3 regions of the Bradyrhizobium sp. CCBAU 25360 genome follow, and region 3 is predicted to be linked to each of the others. Evidence: predicted binding sites of a transcription regulator. Region 3 holds the regulator's gene; each other region holds the start of a gene.

Evidence for each region. Region 3 encodes LexA, which represses DNA repair genes until DNA is damaged. Its sites were predicted from a motif close to TGTTCNNNNTGTGTTCNG; they were not measured.
Region 1: the regulator LexA is predicted to act here: its motif matches at 3,697-3,714, upstream of XH81_RS13740 (single-stranded DNA-binding protein).
Region 2: the regulator LexA is predicted to act here: its motif matches at 3,784-3,801, upstream of XH81_RS20925 (YifB family Mg chelatase-like AAA ATPase).

Annotation. Positions count from the first base shown of each region.
Region 1 covers NZ_LBJA01000036.1:168,309-174,415, forward strand. Annotated here, with positions in the region: gene uvrA (excinuclease ABC subunit UvrA) at 1-490, opposite strand, end outside; gene XH81_RS13725 (outer membrane protein) at 777-1,523, opposite strand; gene XH81_RS13730 (outer membrane protein) at 1,761-2,435, opposite strand; gene XH81_RS13735 (outer membrane protein) at 2,671-3,420, opposite strand; gene XH81_RS13740 (single-stranded DNA-binding protein) at 3,870-4,367, shown strand; gene gyrA (DNA gyrase subunit A) at 4,725-6,107, shown strand, end outside.
Region 2 covers NZ_LBJA01000040.1:305,792-311,898, reverse strand. Annotated here, with positions in the region: gene XH81_RS20935 (PAS domain-containing hybrid sensor histidine kinase/response regulator) at 1-1,488, opposite strand, end outside; gene XH81_RS20930 (hypothetical protein) at 1,615-2,088, opposite strand; gene XH81_RS20925 (YifB family Mg chelatase-like AAA ATPase) at 2,186-3,724, opposite strand; gene XH81_RS20920 (PilZ domain-containing protein) at 3,953-4,198, shown strand; gene XH81_RS20915 (tetratricopeptide repeat protein) at 4,278-5,063, shown strand; gene XH81_RS20910 (AAA family ATPase) at 5,085-6,107, opposite strand, start outside.
Region 3 covers NZ_LBJA01000036.1:45,057-51,163, forward strand. Annotated here, with positions in the region: partial or broken gene XH81_RS13135 (ComEC/Rec2 family competence protein) at 38-1,411, shown strand; gene XH81_RS13140 (GAF domain-containing protein) at 1,421-2,362, opposite strand; gene XH81_RS13145 (hypothetical protein) at 2,579-3,013, opposite strand; gene lexA (transcriptional repressor LexA) at 3,575-4,276, opposite strand; gene XH81_RS13155 (molybdopterin molybdotransferase MoeA) at 4,453-5,664, opposite strand; gene XH81_RS13160 (hypothetical protein) at 5,888-6,094, opposite strand.

The DNA.
Region 1 (6,107 bases), 120 kb from region 3:
GGGTGCCCTCGGGCAGCGCCAGCACGCGGTCGACCATCTGCGAGACGGTCTGGCTTTCGATCGGCAGGCCCGTGGCCGGCGAATAGGGCACGCCGACGCGGGCCCAGAGCAGGCGCATGTAGTCGTAGATCTCGGTGACGGTGCCGACGGTGGAGCGCGGGTTCTTCGACGTCGTCTTCTGCTCGATCGAGATCGCCGGCGACAGGCCGTCGATCTGGTCGACGTCAGGCTTCTGCATCATCTCGAGGAACTGGCGCGCATAGGCCGACAGCGATTCGACGTAGCGGCGCTGGCCCTCGGCGTAGATGGTGTCGAAGGCGAGCGAGGATTTGCCGGAGCCGGAGAGGCCGGTGAACACCACCAGCTTGTCGCGGGGAATCTCGACGTCGATGTTCTTGAGGTTGTGCTCGCGCGCGCCACGGATCGTAATTGCGCGCAGGCTGGAGCCCGCGTTCTGTTGTTGGCGCTTCGCCTTGATCACTTCATCCATCCGAGTTGCCCTCAAGGAATCCCATGGGTGCGCGACCGCGCCAATAAAAAAGGCGCGCTCGCCCGGAACCGGGATCGGCGCCGATGGGGTTGTCAGCGAACGTAGGAAGAACGGAGACGGATTTCCAGTGGGACTTGCGAATCGTCAACGGAATGTTGGCGCGCTGGCGGCATCTGGCAGCAGTTGCTGTGCGGAACTGCGCGGGAAGCTGCCGCGAAAACAAAAAGGCCGGCGCAAGGCCGGCCTTTCGTGACGATGGGACGTCGGTAGCGATCAGGACTTCAGATCAATACCGGGCGACCACGGGGCCGCCGAAAGTGTAGTTGAGGCGGACGGTGCCCATGTCGACGTCCTGCTTGATCCGATCGATACGGTCGTTGACGCCGAGGATCGTGAACGAGTTGTTGCGCTTGCCCATGAACAGATGGTCGTATTCGATCGCCACGGACCAGTTCGGTGCGAAGCCGAATTCGATGCCGGTGCCGACCGCGCCACCCCAGCGCGTCTCGCTTGCGCTGTCGAGGACCACGCCGCCCAGCAGGCCGTTATATTTGGCGTGCGTGACGGCCGCGCCACCCTTCACGTACCAGAGCACGTTGTTCCAGGCATAGCCGACCTGGCCGGTGAACAGGCCAAGCGCGTCGATCTTGGTCTGGTTGACCAGCGGCCCAAGCACCACGCTCGTATTCGAGCCCTTCAGGTTGGCCCAGTCGCCTTGGGCTTCAAGGCCGAACACCCAGTTGGCCGACTGCCAGCGATAACCGACCTGTCCGCCGACGACGCCGCCGGTCGCATTGTGACAGCCTTCAGCCGTGTCCGGACCCGCAACACCGAAGATGTTGTTGACGTCCCAGCAATTGCGGCTCGAGGCGCCGCCGCCGTTGATACCGATGTAGAAACCGCTCCAATTGTACATCGCGATCGGCGCGACCGGAGCCTTGGTGTAGGGGCGGGCCGCCAAATCGGCCGCCGAGGCCGGTGCCAACGCGCTGAGTGCGAACAAACCGGCCGAAGCCAGCAAAAGCTTCTTCATATCCATTCCCCAGTTCCGTTTCTCTTTCTGACCTTCCGGAAAGCGGAAGAGCCAGCGGACCTATGACCCGACTAATGTCACTGCTTTACACCATTAAAGCCAAAGGTTGTGTCACCCGGGCGCCACATCTCTCCGAAAACGCGAGCGAGCCGGTTGGCGCGCGAAAAAACAAAAAGGCCGGCGCGAGGCCGGCCTTTCGTGACGATGTGACGTCGGTAGTGATCAGTGCTTCGCAGATCAGTACTTGGCAACCACCGGGGCGCCGAAGTGGTAGTTCACGCCGACCTGCACGGTGTGGAAGTTGAGCGTGCCGGTGGTGACCGGAGCGCCGAGACCGGAGAAGTAGGTCTCGCCGCCGAGGCTGCGATAGAGGTACTCGCCCTTGACCGACCACTGCGGAGCGAAGAACGCCTCGACGCCGGCGCCGACGGTCCAGCCCGAGTGGAACTTGCTGTCGGAGACGGTCACGCCGAGAGCGCTGACGCTGACCTTGTTGTCGATCCAGGCGTAACCACCGGTGCCGTAGAACAGCACGTTGTTGACGGCCCAGCCGATGCGGCCGCGGACGGTGCCGAGCGCGTCGGTCTTGGACGACACGGTGATGCCGAGAGCGGTCGCCGAGGCGCTGACGTCAGCCCAGGAACCATCGGCCTCGATGCCGAACACGACGTTGCCGGCCTGCCAGTTGTAGCCGGCGGTGCCACCGACGAAGCCACCCTTCATCTTCGGGTCGCCGGAAGCGCTTTCCCAGGCGCCGCCACCGACGATACCGAGGTAGAAGCCGGTCCAGTTGTAGACGGCCGCCGCCGGAGCGATCGGAGCCTTGGTGTAGGGGCGGGCTGCGAGGTCGGCCGCCGAGGCGGGCGCAGCGAGAGCGAACAAACAGGCCGAAGCCAACAAAACCTTCTTCATTTTCAACTAATCCCAGTCCCAGTTTCTGTTGTTGCCTTCCTGACCGGAAGGGCAGCGGACTCAACGGCCCAACTGACGCCGTACTTACACCACCAAAGCCGCAAGTTGTGTCTCCGAAAAGCCACAGCGGTCGAAAAGGTGATGGTTACTGACTTATTGCCTCCCGTTCATGTCGCGCCAAACGAAAAAGGCCGGCGCGAGGCCGGCCTTAAACGTCAATGATGTCAGAGGGATATCAGTAGCGCGCGGCGACCGGCGCACCCCAGTTGAAGTGATAGTTCACACCTGCCTTGACCGTGTGAACGGTATCGGTCCACTCGGACCGGTTGGTCACGACGGGGCTGTACTGAATCGTGCTCTTGCCGAAATCGATGTAGTTGTATTCGACCTTGGCCGACCAGTTCGGGGCGAACATGTATTCCGCGCCGGCGCCGACGGTCCAACCCCAGCGGGTGTTGTTCTGGATGAAGACGTTTCCGGGGATGCCATCGTAGCGATGCTGAATGTCGCCGACCGCAGCGCCGCCGCTGACGAACAAGAGAGCGGGGCCGGTCGAGTAGCCGAGACGGCCCTTGATGTCGCCGAAGCCGCGGATTCTCGTGAAATAGGTGTCGCCGAGGCCGGCATTGATCTCGGCCGAACGACCGTTGATGTCAGCCCAGTGATAGTCGCCCTCGATGCCGAACACCCAGTTGGCAGCCTGCCAGTTGTAGCCGACTACGCCACCGACAAAGCCGCCGGTGGTGTCGTAGTTCTGACTTCCAGCAAAGATCGCCGTATTCGGACCGCCAAAGAAGGTTTCGTCGCTGCGGCCCCAGGCACCACCGCCCTGCACACCAATGTAGAAACCGGTCCAGGTATAGATCGGAGCGGGGGGCGCGATCGGCGCCTTTGTATAGGGACGGGCTGCAAGGTCGGCAGCACCGGCCGGAGCCGAGAGGGTCAGCGCAACCGCGCCGGCAAAGCCAATCAAAATCTTCTTCACTGTAATCTCCCCAGTCGTGTCCGCCTCTCTGAGTTCCCCAAGGCGGACTATCAGGCGCGAGGCCCATTGCATCAATTCCCAAGCACGACGATAGCTCGATTCTGCGGCAGAGTCCGTGCCCGGAGTGCAACAGTTGGGTGTAATCGACCTACTTCTAACTTAATGAATGTTAAGTGATTTTGCCGTTCACGGGAACCTCGATTTGGTTCCATCCCAATTGCCATCACAGCGCCATTTAGACGCCATCCCGTCTCCACATTTGGCGGCGATTTCTGCAGGAACAAATCTGGAACAGACCGCCGGTCGGTGCTATATGTGGGGATAACCTTGGGGGTGACGGGCTGAGCAGCCCCTGCAAGCGTATAGGGTCGCCCTAACAGGGCGCAGAGGAGCGCGGGCAGTGCGCTCGGCCTTAGGAAATTCAGTGGCATTCGGAGTGGAGAGCGGCGATGGCGGGAAGCGTCAACAAGGTCATTCTGGTTGGAAATCTCGGCAAGGATCCTGAAATCCGCCGCACCCAGGACGGGCGGCCGATCGCGAATCTGAGCATCGCGACCTCCGAGACCTGGCGCGACAAGAACAGCGGCGAGCGCAAGGAAAAGACCGAGTGGCATCGGGTCGTGATTTTCAATGAAGGGCTCTGCAAGGTCGCCGAGCAGTACCTGAAGAAGGGCGCGAAGGTTTACATCGAGGGCGCGCTGCAGACCCGCAAATGGACCGACCAGAGCGGCGTCGAGAAATACTCGACGGAGGTCGTGCTCCAGGGCTTCAACTCGACGCTCACGATGCTCGACGGCCGTGGCGGCGGCGGCGGAGGCGGCAGCTTCGGCGACGAGCCGGGCGGCGATTTCGGCTCCTCCGGACCCGTCAGCAGCGCACCGCGCCGTCCCGTGGCCGCCGGCGGCGGTGGCCGCAACAGCGACATGGACGACGACATCCCGTTCTGAGCAGGGACCGGACGATGAGGGGGCGCAGGCCGGCTGAGCGGCGCCTTCCCATTTCGTGTCAGCAAACCTTACTAATCGGCAGAAAGGGCTCGGGATTTCCGGGCCCGCTTCATGTTTGGGTTGAACTCGGATTGCGCCAGAGCAATCGCGTCGATGGCGCGCGCCGGCCGCGCGATTGACGAGGTCCCGGAGGTGATTTCGGAAGGCCTGTTCCGGGTCCCTCCGAGACGCTCTCCGTAAGGCCGTAAGTTGTTGGAAAAATAAGCGGAAAAAGCGCTTCCCTGAAGCCTGCGAGGGTGGTTATCAGGGTCTCGATGCGCTATATGATTCCCAGCTAAAACCTCACCGGATTTCCCCTTGGCTGACGACGACGACAAGCCCGGCGACCAGCCGGCGCAACCCTCGGATATTCGCCCCGTCTCCATCTTCGAGGAGATGAAGAAGTCCTATCTCGACTACGCCATGAGCGTGATCGTGGCGCGGGCGCTGCCTGATGCCCGGGACGGTCTGAAGCCGGTGCACCGCCGCATCCTGTTCTCGATGAACGAGCAGGGGCACACGCCCGACAAGAAGTACGTCAAATCCGCCCGCGTGGTCGGTGACGTCATCGGTAAGTACCACCCGCACGGCGACCAGTCGATCTACGACGCCATGGTCCGCATGGCGCAGGACTTCTCGATGCGGGTGCCGCTGATCGACGGCCAGGGCAATTTCGGCTCGGTCGACGGCGATCCCCCGGCCGCCTATCGTTACACCGAAGCGCGCCTGACCAAGGCCGCGCTGGCCCTGCTGGCCGACATCGACAAGGACACCGTCGATTTCCAGCCGAACTACGACAACAACGAGACCGAACCGTCGGTCTTGCCGGCCAAGTTCCCGAACCTTCTCGTCAACGGCGCCGGCGGCATTGCGGTCGGCATGGCCACCAATATCCCGCCGCACAATCTCGGCGAGGTCATCGACGCCTGCGTCGCGCTGATCGACAACCCCGCGCTCACCATCGACGAGCTCATCAACATCGTGCCGGGACCGGATTTCCCGACCGGCGGCGTCATTCTCGGACGCGCGGGCATCCGTGCGGCCTATCACCTCGGCCGCGGCTCGGTCGTCATGCGCGGCAAGGTCGCGATCGAGACCATCCGCAAGGAGCGCGAGGCGATCATCATCACCGAGATCCCCTACCAGGTGAACAAGGCGACGATGGTCGAGCGCATCGCCGAGCTGGTCAAGGAAAAGAAGATCGAGGGCATCGGTGACCTCCGCGATGAATCGGACCGCGACGGTTACCGCGTCGTCATCGAATTGAAACGCGACGCCGTGCCGGATGTGGTGCTGAACCAGCTGTACCGTTTCACGCCGCTGCAAACCAGCTTCGGCGTCAACATGGTGGCGCTCGACAGCGGCCGTCCTCGGATCATGCATCTGAAGGACCTGCTCGCGATCTTCGTCGACTTCCGTGAGCGGGTCGTCACGCGTCGCACCAAGTACCTGCTCGCCAAGGCGCGCGATCGCGCCCATATTTTGGTTGGTCTCGCGATCGCGGTGGCCAATATCGACGAGATGATCCGCGTGATCCGGACCTCGCCGGACCCGACCACCGCGCGCGACACCCTGATGTCGCGCGACTGGCCGGCCCGGGATGTCGAGGACATGCTGACCCTGATCGACGATCCCCGTCACCGCATCAGCGCGGACGGCACGATCCGGCTGTCGATGGAGCAGGCCAGGGCCATTCTCGAT
Region 2 (6,107 bases), on a different contig from region 3:
GCGCTCGAGGCGCCGCGCGATCAGCGAGGCCTCGATGCCGTCGGCGACGAGGAGCATCGACTTGCCGGTGAGGTCGGGACTTGGAAAGGCCGTCTGTCCCGCGCTGGCTTGCGACGGCGGAAGCGGCACCGCGATCTCGAAGGTCGAGCCTTTGCCCGGCTCGCTCGCGAGCGTGATCCGGCCGCCCATGCGCTTGACGATGCGCTCGCTGATGGAAAGGCCGAGCCCGGTGCCGCCATAGGTGCGGGCGACGCGCTCGTCGGCCTGCTCGAATTCGCGGAAGATGCGCTGCTGCGCCTCCGGCGCAATGCCGATGCCGGTGTCGCGGACCAGGAAGCTGATCTCGTTCGGCCAGATGCCGGGCTCGACGATCAGCGCGACGCCACCGCTCGCGGTGAACTTGATGGCGTTGCCGGCGAGGTTGAGCAGCACCTGGCGCAGCCGCGCGGCATCACCGACCACCTCCAGCGGCAGGCGCTCGTCGACATAGGCGGCGATCTCGAGCGCCTTGGCCTGCGCGCGGGGCGCGAGCAGCTCGGTGATCTCCTCGACCAGGGTCGAGAGCGCGAAGGGACGCTGCTCCAGATCAAGCTTGCCGGCCTCGATCTTGGAATAGTCGAGCAGTTCCTCGATCAGCGCCATCAAGGCTTCGCCCGAGGTTTTCACCGCCTTGGCATAGGTCGCCTGCTCCGGCGTCAGATTGGTGTCGAGCAGGAGGCCGCCCATGCCGATGATGCCGTTCAGGGGGGTGCGGATTTCGTGCGAGGCCATCGCGAGGAAGCGCGATTTGGCGCGGTTGGCGGCGTCGGCCTGGTCGCGCGCGTCGGACAGAGCGCGTTCGGTCTCGGTGCGGTCGGTGACGTCGCGTCCCACGCTCTGCAATTCGGCGGGCTGTCCGGCATCGAGGCGGACATAGCCTTCGCGCCAGGCGATCCAGCGCGCGCCGAGCGGGGTTGCGATCTTCTGGTCGTGGATGCGTGTGCCGCTGCTCTCGCGGGCGCTGTCACCCTGCTCCAGCACGTCGAAATCGAAGCGCGTGCCGACCAGCGCGCTGCGCGCCTGTCCTGCGAGCGCGCAATAGGCTTCGTTGGCAAAAGTGATGCGGCCATCGGTAGCGCGCAGCACGATGAGGTCGCCCTGCTGCTCGAACAGGCTGCGGGCGCGTTCTTCCGCCTCCTTCAGCTCCCAATTGCGATCGATCAGCGCCTCGTTGTGGGCTGCGAGGCTACGCAGCCGCTTGCCCACGAAACGCAGGCGCATGCTCAGCGTCGCAAGGCCGAGGCAGGCGAGCGCGAACAGGAAGCTCGCGCCGATCGCAAAGGTGTGGGGATCGTAGCCGGAGTTCTCGGACCGGCTGCCGGACACGAAGCCATAGGCGCCGCCGAAGGTCGCCGAGAAGATCATGAAAGAGCGGATCGCGAAAGCGATGCGGGGATGCTGTCGCCTGAAGCGGCGCATGCGCACCTTGATCCGGAACGTCCGACCCATCGCCACCGACCCCGACTCTTCTTCGAAATCCCGCCACCCGCCGTCTGCGACGATGTCGCGCCGACCTTGCGAACAGCTTGAGGCTTTGGCGCTGCCTCCAAACAGGGTTGACCAGGTGTTAACGGCTCAGAGCGAGGCGGCCTGGAGCGGGAGCGGGCGATGGCCGCCATGGGCGCCGACGATCAGCGCCGCGGCCTCGCGCTGCGAGAACGACTTCGAGCGCACATAGATGCGGTAATCCGCCGGCCCTTCGGTGGAGAGATAGATCACCTGGCCGCCATCGACGGGCTGAGCGGCAATCGAGACGAGGCGCGTCGAGGAATTGACCTGACAGGAATCCGGTTCGGAACCGAGACCGTCGTCGACCACGGCGAAGTCCGCCGTATCGGCATCGTCGGTGATCTGAACCCGCACCGTGGCCCGGGCGGGATCCTCGGTGAAGGCGACATGGACGCCGGCGGTCCAGAACAGGGAGGTGAGCTCGACCGAGGTTTCGCCGAGGGCGATGCAGGGATGCGAGACCGATCCGATCTCCGCGCGGGCGAACACCGCAGCCGCCAACAAGGGAACAACCGAGGCCAGGATCTTGAAACGCAACATGACACTCTACTCGCCGAGGCCCCGGGGAACTCATTGGGCCTTATGGTTTGCAGAGCGTAAAGGAAACTCGTTACCGCCGGGTTGATGCGCGGAATGATCAAGCCATCTGGCGCACATCCTCCGCGAGTGCGCGGTAGGACAGCGCTTCGGCGAGATGCAGCCGGCCGATCTTGTCGGCGCGATCGAGGTCCGCCAGCGTGCGCGCCACCCGCAGCACGCGGTGATAGCCGCGCGCCGACAGCCGCATGGTCTCGGCAGCGTCGCGCAGCAGCTTCTGGCCCTGCGCGTCCGGCTTTGCGATCTCCTCCAGCACAGAGGCAGGAGCCTCGGCATTGGTGCGGACACGGGGCAGGCCGGCATCGGCATAACGCGCGAGCTGGATGTCGCGCGCTGCCGCCACGCGGGCGGCGACTTCGGCGGAGCCTTCCGCCGGGGGCGGCAGGATCAAGTCGGCTGCGGTCACGGCGGGAACTTCGATGCGCAGGTCGATACGGTCCATCAGTGGTCCGGAGATGCGCGCCTGGTAGTCGCCGGTGCAGCGGTCGACGCGGCCGCGCTTGCAGGCATAGCCCGGCTCGAACGCGTTGCCGCAGCGGCACGGATTCATCGCCGCGACCAGCATGAAGCGGGCAGGGTAAGTGACGCGATGATTGGCGCGCGACACCGCGACCTCGCCGTTCTCCAGCGGCTGCCGGAGCGAATCCAGCACGCGCGGATCGAACTCCGGCAATTCGTCGAGGAACAGCACGCCCTGATGTGCCAGCGAGATCTCGCCGGGCTTTGCGCGCATGCCGCCGCCGGTGAGCGCGGCCATGCTCGCGGAATGATGCGGCGAGCGGAACGGCCGCTTGGCCGTCAGCGCGCCGCCCTCGATTTCGCCGGCAACGGAGGCGATCATCGAGACCTCGAGCAGTTCGCTCGGTGACAGCGGCGGCAGGATCGAGGGCAGGCGCGCCGCGAGCATCGATTTGCCGGCGCCGGGCGCCCCGATCATGAGCAAATGATGCCCGCCGGCGGCCGCGATCTCCAGCGCGCGCTTGGCGCTTTCCTGGCCCTTGATGTCGCGCAGGTCGAGCGTGGAGGCGGCGGGCTCATGCACCTTCGGTGACGGCCGCGACAGCACCTGGGTGCCCTTGAAGTGATTGGCGATCTGGATCAGCGAGCTCGCCGCGATGATCTGGATGTCCGGGCTCGCCCACGCCGCTTCGGAACCGCACGAGGCGGGGCAGATCAGCCCTTCCTCGCGCATATTGGCGCCGAACGCGGCGGGAAGAACGCCGGCCACGGGCGCGATCGAGCCGTCGAGGCCGAGTTCGCCGAGAACGGTGAAACCGGTCAGCGCATCCGGCGGGATCGCCCCGATCGCCGCCATCAGGCCGAGTGCGATCGGCAGGTCGTAATGGCTGCCTTCCTTCGGAAGGTCGGCCGGCGCCAGGTTGACGATGATCCGCCGCGCCGGCAGCGCCAACCCTGAGGCGATCAGCGCCGAGCGCACCCGCTCGCGCGCCTCCGACACCGCCTTGTCCGGCAGGCCGACGATGGCAAATGCCGGCAGGCCCGGCGCGACCTGCACCTGCACGTCGACCGCACGGGCCTCGATCCCCTCGAAGGCGACGGTGGAAACCCGCTGAACCATGCTCAAACCAGCCTGCCCCTCTCGCACAATTAGGGGTAGCAGAGACGGACCTTCTCCGCAAGAACAATACGGGAACGATCCCGGAGGGCGAGCAAGCCCTAACCAATCGTAAACGCCACGCCGACACTAAGCCTCGAATGCCGGCTTCTGTCCTCAGCACATTCCAACGAATGTCCGCTATTCCTGAGGCTGCGGGATGGGCCGTGGTCTAACGGGTGAACAATTCAAATGCTTGCAAATCGCCGGAGAAGCGAACGTCGGGTGTGCAGCCGGCTCGCCAAGATCCATTTTGGCGCGGGCTCGCTGCCGCGGGACTGCACGATCACCGATATTTCGGATGGCGGCGTGAAGGTGGTGGCGGAATTCCTGGAAGTGCCGCCGCAATTCACCATCATTTTCGCACCTGATTATTCCCGCCAATGCCGCCTGCGCTGGCGCATCGGCTGCGAATTCGGTGCCGAGTTCACCGACTAAGATCTCCCAGGCCGCGTCCTTAACGGGACTTTAGCGTTAATCGGTAAGCATCTCTGATCAGTTGCCGAGTGATCAGAGTATGTCCAAGCGTTCGTCCCTCGCCTCTCCCCCGGCGAGATTGCTGCTTCCCGCACTCCTGGTGCTCGTCCTCGGCGGTTGCCAGACCGCCGGCATCGAGGATGTGACCGGCGCGCTTGGCGTCAGATCGGAAACGGCTGTCAAGGCCGACGCCAAGGCTGACGCCAGGTCCGACATGGATGCGTTGCGCGAGCGCTATCGCGCCAAGCCCAGTGATCCCAACGTTGCGCTCGCCTACGGCAAGGCGCTGCGCGAGACCGGCCAGCGCGCGCAGGCGGTTGCGGTCATGGAGCAGGCGGTGCTCGCCCATCCCAGCAACAAGGCGCTGCTCGCCGGCTATGGCCGCGCGCTCGCCGACAGCGGCAATTTCCAGCAGGCCTTCGACGTCCTCAGCCGCGCGCATGCGCCGGAGGATCCGGACTGGCGCATCCTGTCGGCGCAAGGTGCGGCGCTCGATCAGCTCGGCCGCAACGAGGAGGCGCAGCAATATTATGCCGCGGCGTTGAAGATCGTGCCGGACGAGCCGACCGTGCTGTCCAATCTCGGCCTGTCCTATATGCTGCAAAACAATCTGCCGAAGGCCGAACAGGTGCTCGGCCGCGCTTATCAGCGCAATCAGAACGATGCGCGGGTCCGCGCCAATCTCGCGCTCGTGCTGGGATTGCAGGGCCGCGAGGCCGAGGCCGAAATCCTCGTGAAGGCAGATTTGCCGCCGGACCAGGCCGCGGCCAAGGTCGCGGCGCTGCGGCAGCTGCTGGCGAAGAAGCAGCAGCGGGCGGACAAGTAGTCCGCCCCTTTTGGTGTACGCTTACGACGCCTTGCGATGCGGCGCCGAGTTGCGGCTTGACTTGCCCTTCAACTTCTTCAGCAGCGGTCCGAGCAGCGAGCGCTTCGGCTTCTTCACCTCGCCGCGGCCGGCGAGGCGGTTCGCCATGTTCTGGAACAGCTCGGTGGTGCGGTGGTTCTTGGAGACCTCCGCGATCATCTGGCCGTTATTGGCGGCGGTGGAGAACAGCTTTGAATCGAACGGGATCACCGCGATCGGCTGGCTTTCCATGGTCTTGGCGAACGCCTTGACCTCGATCTCCGCGCGCTTGTGCATGCCGACCTGGTTGATGCAATACAGCGGCGGCCGGTCGTTCGGCCGCGCCGCCTTCAGCACGCTCAGCATGTTCTTGGTGTTGCGCAAATTGGCGAGATCGGGCTCGGCCACGATGACGATGTCGTCGGCGTTCACCAGCGCGCGCCGCGTCCAGCCGGACCATTGGTGGGGAACGTCGAGCACGATGCAGGGCGTGGTCATGCGCAGCGTGTCGAACACGGCGTCGAAAGCTTCGGCGCCGAAATCGTAGACGCGGTCGAGGGTGGCAGGCGCCGCGAGCAGGCTGAGGCGCTCGGTGCATTTGGAGAGCAGGCGCTCCATCAGCGCCGTGTCCGGCCGGTCCTGCGACAGCACCGCGTTGGCGATACCCTGCACCGGGTCCTGGTTGTAGTCGAGGCCTGCGGTGCCGAAGGCGAGGTCGAGGTCGATCACGACGGAATCGAGCGCGAGGTCACGGGCGATGGTCCAGGCCAAATTGTGCGCGACGGTGGAGGCGCCGACGCCGCCCTTGGCGCCCACCACCGCGATGACGCGGCCGGTGATGATGGCCTCGGAGGCCGAGAACAGGCTGCAGATGGAGCGGACCACGTCGAGGGTTTCGACCGGTCCCACCACATAATCGTTGACGCCGCGGCGCACCAGCTCGCGATAGGGCGCGGTGTCGTTGGGATTGCCGATCACGACCACGCGTGTGCCGGGGTCGCAGACGCCGGCGAGGTCGTCCAGTCC
Region 3 (6,107 bases):
GTCGATGCATTACCTACATAAAATCTCTTCTTGACCGATCTCCGGCTATCACATGGCGGTCGTCGCCGGCGTCGTCTTCTTCGCGGTGCGCGCACTGCTGGCCTTGATCCCGGGACTGGCGGCCGGCTTTGCCATCAAGAAATGGTCGGCGGCCGCAGCGCTGGTGGCGGCTGCGTTCTATCTGCTCTTGTCTGGCGCGGAGGTCGCGACGCAACGTTCGTTCTTCATGACGGCGGTGGTGCTGATCGCCGTGATGGTCGATCGCCGCGCCATCACCTTCCGTACGCTCGCGGTGGCGGCGCTGATCGTGCTCGCGGTCGCGCCGGAAGCGCTTGTGCATCCGAGTTTCCAGATGTCCTTTGCCGCGACGCTGGGTCTCGTCGCGCTGGTACAGATCGGCATGCCGAACCTGTTTGCCTCACCCGATCATTCGGCGACCGCGCGCGTCGCGATGTGGGGCGGCCGCGAGATCGCGATGCTGTTCCTGGCCTCGCTGATCGCCGGGCTTGCGACCACGCCCTACGCCGCCTTCCACTTCCACCGCGTCACGCCCTACGGCGTGCTCGCCAATCTCGGTGCGATGCCGGTGGTCTCGGCGCTGGTGATGCCGGCGGGGCTGCTGGGATTGCTCGCAGCGCCGTTCGGGCTCGACGGCGTGTTCTGGTGGCTGATGGGGATCGGCATCGACTGGATGGTCACGGTCTCGCGCTGGGTGGCGGCATTGCCGGGCGCGGTCGGCCGCATCCCGGCGTTCGGCATCGCGCCGCTGATCGCAGCGAGCCTGGGGGTCATCGTGATGGGCCTGTTGCGCACGCCGTTGCGCTGGGGCGGTGCCGTCGTGCTGCTGGTTTCCATCGGCTGGGGGCTGTCGGTGCGGCAGCCCGATATCCTGATTGCCGGGGACGGCGCGAGCGTCGCGGTGCGGGGCGGGGACGGGCGTTTGCATCTGATCAGGGCAGGCAAGGACAATTTCGTGCTGAGGGAGTGGTTGGCTGCCGACGCCGATCCGCGCGATGCCGGCAGTAGCGCGCTGGCGAGCGGCATATCGTGCGACGAGTCGGGCTGCGTAACGCCGCTCGCAGACGGACGGCTGGTCGCGCTGGCCTCGCGCATCGACGCGTTGGCGGACGATTGCAACCGGGCTGCACTGGTGGTGACGTCGAGGCCCGCGCCGCACGATTGTGCGGCGATGGTGGTGGATCGGCAGCGGCTCGCTCGCCAGGGCGCGCTGGCATTGACCCAGCGTGGCGACGGCTTTTCGGTTCAGGCGGTGAGGGCAAGAGGCACGAACCGCCCGTGGTTACCGGCCGGTGCGGGCGAAGGTGACTTCGACGGCAGCCTTGCGCAGAAGGCGGCTCCCCGCAGCCGCGACGCAACGCCATCGGAGACCGACTTGCAGGCCGACGATTGACGCCATCGATTACAGATACCAGGCCAGCACGGCTTCGAGCTTTGCCTTGCCGATGACCGGCAGGGCCACCATTCGGCTCAGCCCGGCTGCGCAGGCCTCAGAGCCCGCGATCGAGCCGTCATGAGTGAGATCGTCGTTGAGCGCGGGCATGCCGGCGGCCCAGGCGCCGCCGATGCTGCCTTCGCCTCTGGCAATGGAATTGGCGGCATAGCGGGCGGCAAGGTCGGTCTGCGCGCTGCAATCGCCGGCGCGAAAGACCAGCGCCGAACGGGCCTCGTTCGGGACCCAGATCTCGAAGCGTCGCGCAATCGGCGTTGCCTGCGCGGAGAGGAAAGTCAGGACCCAGGTTTGGTCGGTGCCGGTTCGGTAGGGCACGCCGACACCCAGATTGATCCCGACCTTGGCTGCGTCCTCCCAGCGCAGGAAGCTCTTGGCGTCGTGCAGGTCCTTGATGATCAGCGGCAGGCCCGCCTTCCAGGTGCGTCCGGGAAGTCCGAAGCCGCGAGGAAATTTAGTGTGGCGCGAGTTGAATTCGAACATGTCCGCCGCGCCGTAATAGCCGTCGACGAGGCCCATCTCGTGGGAGAGATCAGGATCGTTGTGCCAGAGTTCGATCGCGCCGACATGCGCCTCGTCGTCGCCGCAGAACAGCACCATCACGGCTTGCAGAAATTCGCCTGCAAACACCGGCACCGCCACGCCGCAGGTGAGGCCGGCGGCGACGGCCTGATCGGTCCGCTTGAAATACGAGTTGGCGAATTTCGTGAGGATGACGGGATGGCCGCAGGCCCAGGTCTTGCCTGGAAGCCCCTCGTCATATCCGAAGTGCAGCTCTTCGCTGACGGCCTTGAACGCGGACAGCCCTTCATCGTAAAGGCCGCCGCCGAATTCCAGCCGCATGCGCGTCCGGTCAGGCACCCAGAGTTCAACAACGCGAATAAAGGTTTTCATCGAGCGTGTCCGCCGCCTCAAACCACGACAGCATCGGTCATTTGGCTGCGGAGCGGAGGTTCAAAATTCAGGCAGGACGGCCCAAACTTCGTGCGGCGACGAGGTGCGGCGGCGCTCGCCGATCGAATTTCGTGAAACACAAACCCACCGGGCTCGCCGGCATCGGCCGGCGACGGCATTTCAATCCTGGCCCCGGACCCGCCGGGCCGGAGGGCGTCAGCCGATCGGCAGTCGCGTGACCGTCGGGCGACTGTCGGCGATGATCTGCGGCTTGTGCTCGCGCTCGCCGATCGGCTGGGTCACCGGCAGTTGCAGCACGGTTGCGCGCTGGCCCTCGACGAGCTGCGTCACCAGCACGGATTTGCCGTCCGGGAATTCGATCGCATCATGATGGCGATCGGGAATGTGCGGATCGATCTTGCCGAACTTGCCGACGCGGGAGTTGACGGTGCGCGTCCAGATCCAGCGGTTGTCGTAACGGACGTTATCGGCGAAGGCGAGCTCCGTTCCCGGCAGCAGGCAGACCGCGACGGAGAGATCGGCTTCGGAGGCGAAGCCGCGCGTCGAGGTGCCGCGGAATGTTGTCGTGACGATCGTCTCGCCGACTTCTGCGGGGCGCGTCGCGACGGCATGCAGGCTGTAGTCACACATCGGGTGCTCCTCTATGCAGAGATAGCGACCCGCACCCCTTTGGAGGCGCAGGCCCCTACCAGAGTGGAAGCACGTGACGGTCTGCTTGGTTGTAGGCAAATCTGCGGCTGGGATCCGCGAGCCCCGATCACATTATCTTTTCCATCTTTTCCGAATTCGATAGGAACAAAGTCGGCTTCCGTGCATTTGGCAGGCGCGCGTCAACGACCGGCGAAACCAGCCAGCCCGAGTATCGTCAGCTCGGTTGCGTGCGCGCTGCATTGCGGTCGTTGCGGATTTTCTGGATCACGGCCGTGTCCTAGCCGACATGATGATGCGACCAGCGTTGCTGCGGCTGCGCTCAAACGATCCGGCGCATTTGGGCTGTCCCCCTCGAACTCGAAAGGCCGCGAAGCGATGTTGCTTCCCGCGGCCTGCCGAGGATGTCGCGAAAAGGGGGAGGGGCCGGACAATCTGTGCAGAACCAGAAAGACTATCCAGCCGGAGCGGACCATCATCCGCTCCAATCTCTGATCGGCGATGCCGACCGAAGGCGCGCGCGAGGCGCTGAAGACTCCGGTATCAGTACTTGCGGTAAAGCCCGATCAGCTTGCCCTGAATCTTCACGCGGTTCGGCGGTAGGATGCGCACCTCGTAAGCGGCATTGGCGGGCTCCAGCGCGATCGAGGCGCCGCGGCGGCGGAAGCGCTTGAGCGTGGCTTCCTCGTCGTCGATCAGCGCCACCACGATGTCGCCGGTATCGGCGCTCTCGTTGCGCTGGATCAGCGCCATGTCGCCGTCGAGGATGCCGGCCTCGACCATGGAATCGCCGCGCACTTCGAGCGCGTAATGCTCGCCGGAGCCGAGCATGTCCGGCGGCACGCTGATGGTGTGGCTGCGGGTCTGCAACGCCTCGATGGGGGTGCCGGCCGCGATGCGGCCCATCACGGGCACCGCAACGGGCCGCTCGCCCTCGTCCGCGGACGGGCTGGAGCTCGCGCGTAGCTTGCCGAGATTGCCCTCGATGACACTTGGCGTGAAGCCGCGTCGGTTGCCGGCGGCAGCTTGGAGCTCCGGCAGCTTGATCACTTCGATGGCCCGGGCGCGGTTGGGCAGCCGGCGGATGAAGCCGCGCTCCTCGAGTGCGGTGATCAGGCGGTGGATGCCTGACTTCGAGCGCAGGTCGAGCGCATCCTTCATCTCGTCGAAGGACGGCGGCACGCCGCTTTCCTTCAAGCGTTCGCTGATGAACCGCAGAAGCTCGTATTGTTTGCGCGTTAACATCTCGACCAAAGTCCCCCGGTTGATGTCGTTCGATTCCGAGACGATGAGTTCAGCGATAAGCCGCTACATCCTCGAAACAAATCATGAACGGACACTATATGTTCGATACATGTTCCGCAACTGCTTAATTTACCGTGAACAGAGCGAAACTCGCGGAATGCGTGTGGCCGCGCAGTTCAGACGGGGAGCCGCAGCACTTCGCAGGGGCTGCCGGCCTCGGCCTTTGGCGCAAACGGTGCGCGCACGAGAAGTACCTGTGCTGCAGCAAGATTCGCAAGCAGAGAGGAGTCTTGATGGCTGACGGGAAGGGCGACGAGCGTGCCGTCGTCGCGCGGCTCCAGGCGCGCGCGCAGATAATCCTCGCGCTGGTCATTGGCGCCGAGATCGCGGCCCAGCACGGCGCGCTCGCGATGGTGATGAATCACCGAACGGCCCGACAGCGCGCGAATCAGCGGCACCATGAACAGGAAGGCGCACACGTAGGACGACGCGGGATTGCCGGGCAGGCCAATGACGCCCATCGTCCCTAAGCGTCCGTGCATCATCGGCTTGCCGGGCCGCATCGCGATCTTCCAGAACGCCAACGCGATGCCTTCGTCCTTCAGCGCCTGCTGGACCAGATCGTGGTCGCCGACCGATGCGCCCCCGGTCGTGACCAGGACGTCGGCGCCGCTTTCGCGCGCGCGGCGGATGCCGGCGGTGGTGGCCTCCAGCGTATCCGCGGCAACACCGAGGTCGATGGTCTCGGCGCCCTCGCTGCGGGCGAGCGCGTGCAGGGCATAGCCGTTGGAATAGACGATCTGGCCGTGCCCGGGCGTCGAGCCCGGCATCACCAGTTCATCGCCGGTGGCGAGGATCGCGACCTTCGGACGACGGCAGACGGCGAGTTGCGGGTGATTCATTCCAGCGGCGAGGGCGAGATCGCGCTCTGTCAGACGGGTTCCCTTGCGCAGGAGGACGTCACCCTCGCGGAAATCAACGCCGGCGGGGCGGATGTGCCGACCCACGATCGCGGCTTCCTTGATCGTTATGTGCTTGCCCTCGGCGATCGTGTCCTCCTGGATCACGACTGCGTCGGCGCCGTCGGGAACGACGCCGCCGGTGAAGATCCGCACGGCTTCGCCGGCGCCGACCCTTTCCGTGAACGGACGGCCCGCTGCGACCTCACCGATCATCGTCAGCCTGGAATCGATCGTTGCCGCATCGGCCGCGCGCACGGCGTAGCCGTCCATCGCCGACATCGCCTGGGGCGGTTGGGTGCGCCGCGCAGCGACGTCCTGCGCGAGCACGCGATGGTAGGCTTCGTCGAGTGAAACCATCTCTGCAGGCAGCGGCTCTGCACCCGCCAGCACCGCAGCAAGGGCGTCGGAAACCGGCATCAAGGCCACGGCGAAACTCCTGCTCGGCACGTTCGGACGAAATGTTCCGACAGTCTTCTAGCCGAGCGCGGGAGCAGAGGCAAAAATGCGGCCACAATTTATCTTGCCGCTTTCCGGCCCTGGATCGAAGGCAGGCTCAGGCCTGGCGTGGCATGATCCAGAGAACGAGGCCGATCGGCAGGAGGGTGGCGATGGCGAGGACGAGAATGACGAGTGCCACGGCCGGCATCGCTCAACTCCCGCTCGGCCGGTCCGGCCCGTCGTCCATCGCGACGTCGGGAGCCTTCGGCCCTTGATCCTTGTCGGGCAGCGGATCGGCCTGGGATTTCAGGTCGGCGGCCTTGCTGATCAGCTTGGCGGAAAGGTCAGAATCCGAGGTGGTTCTTGCGAATTCAAGCAGGAGAGAGGCTTGCTTGGTGAGATAGGTTTTGCCCAGCACGTCCATAAGTCCG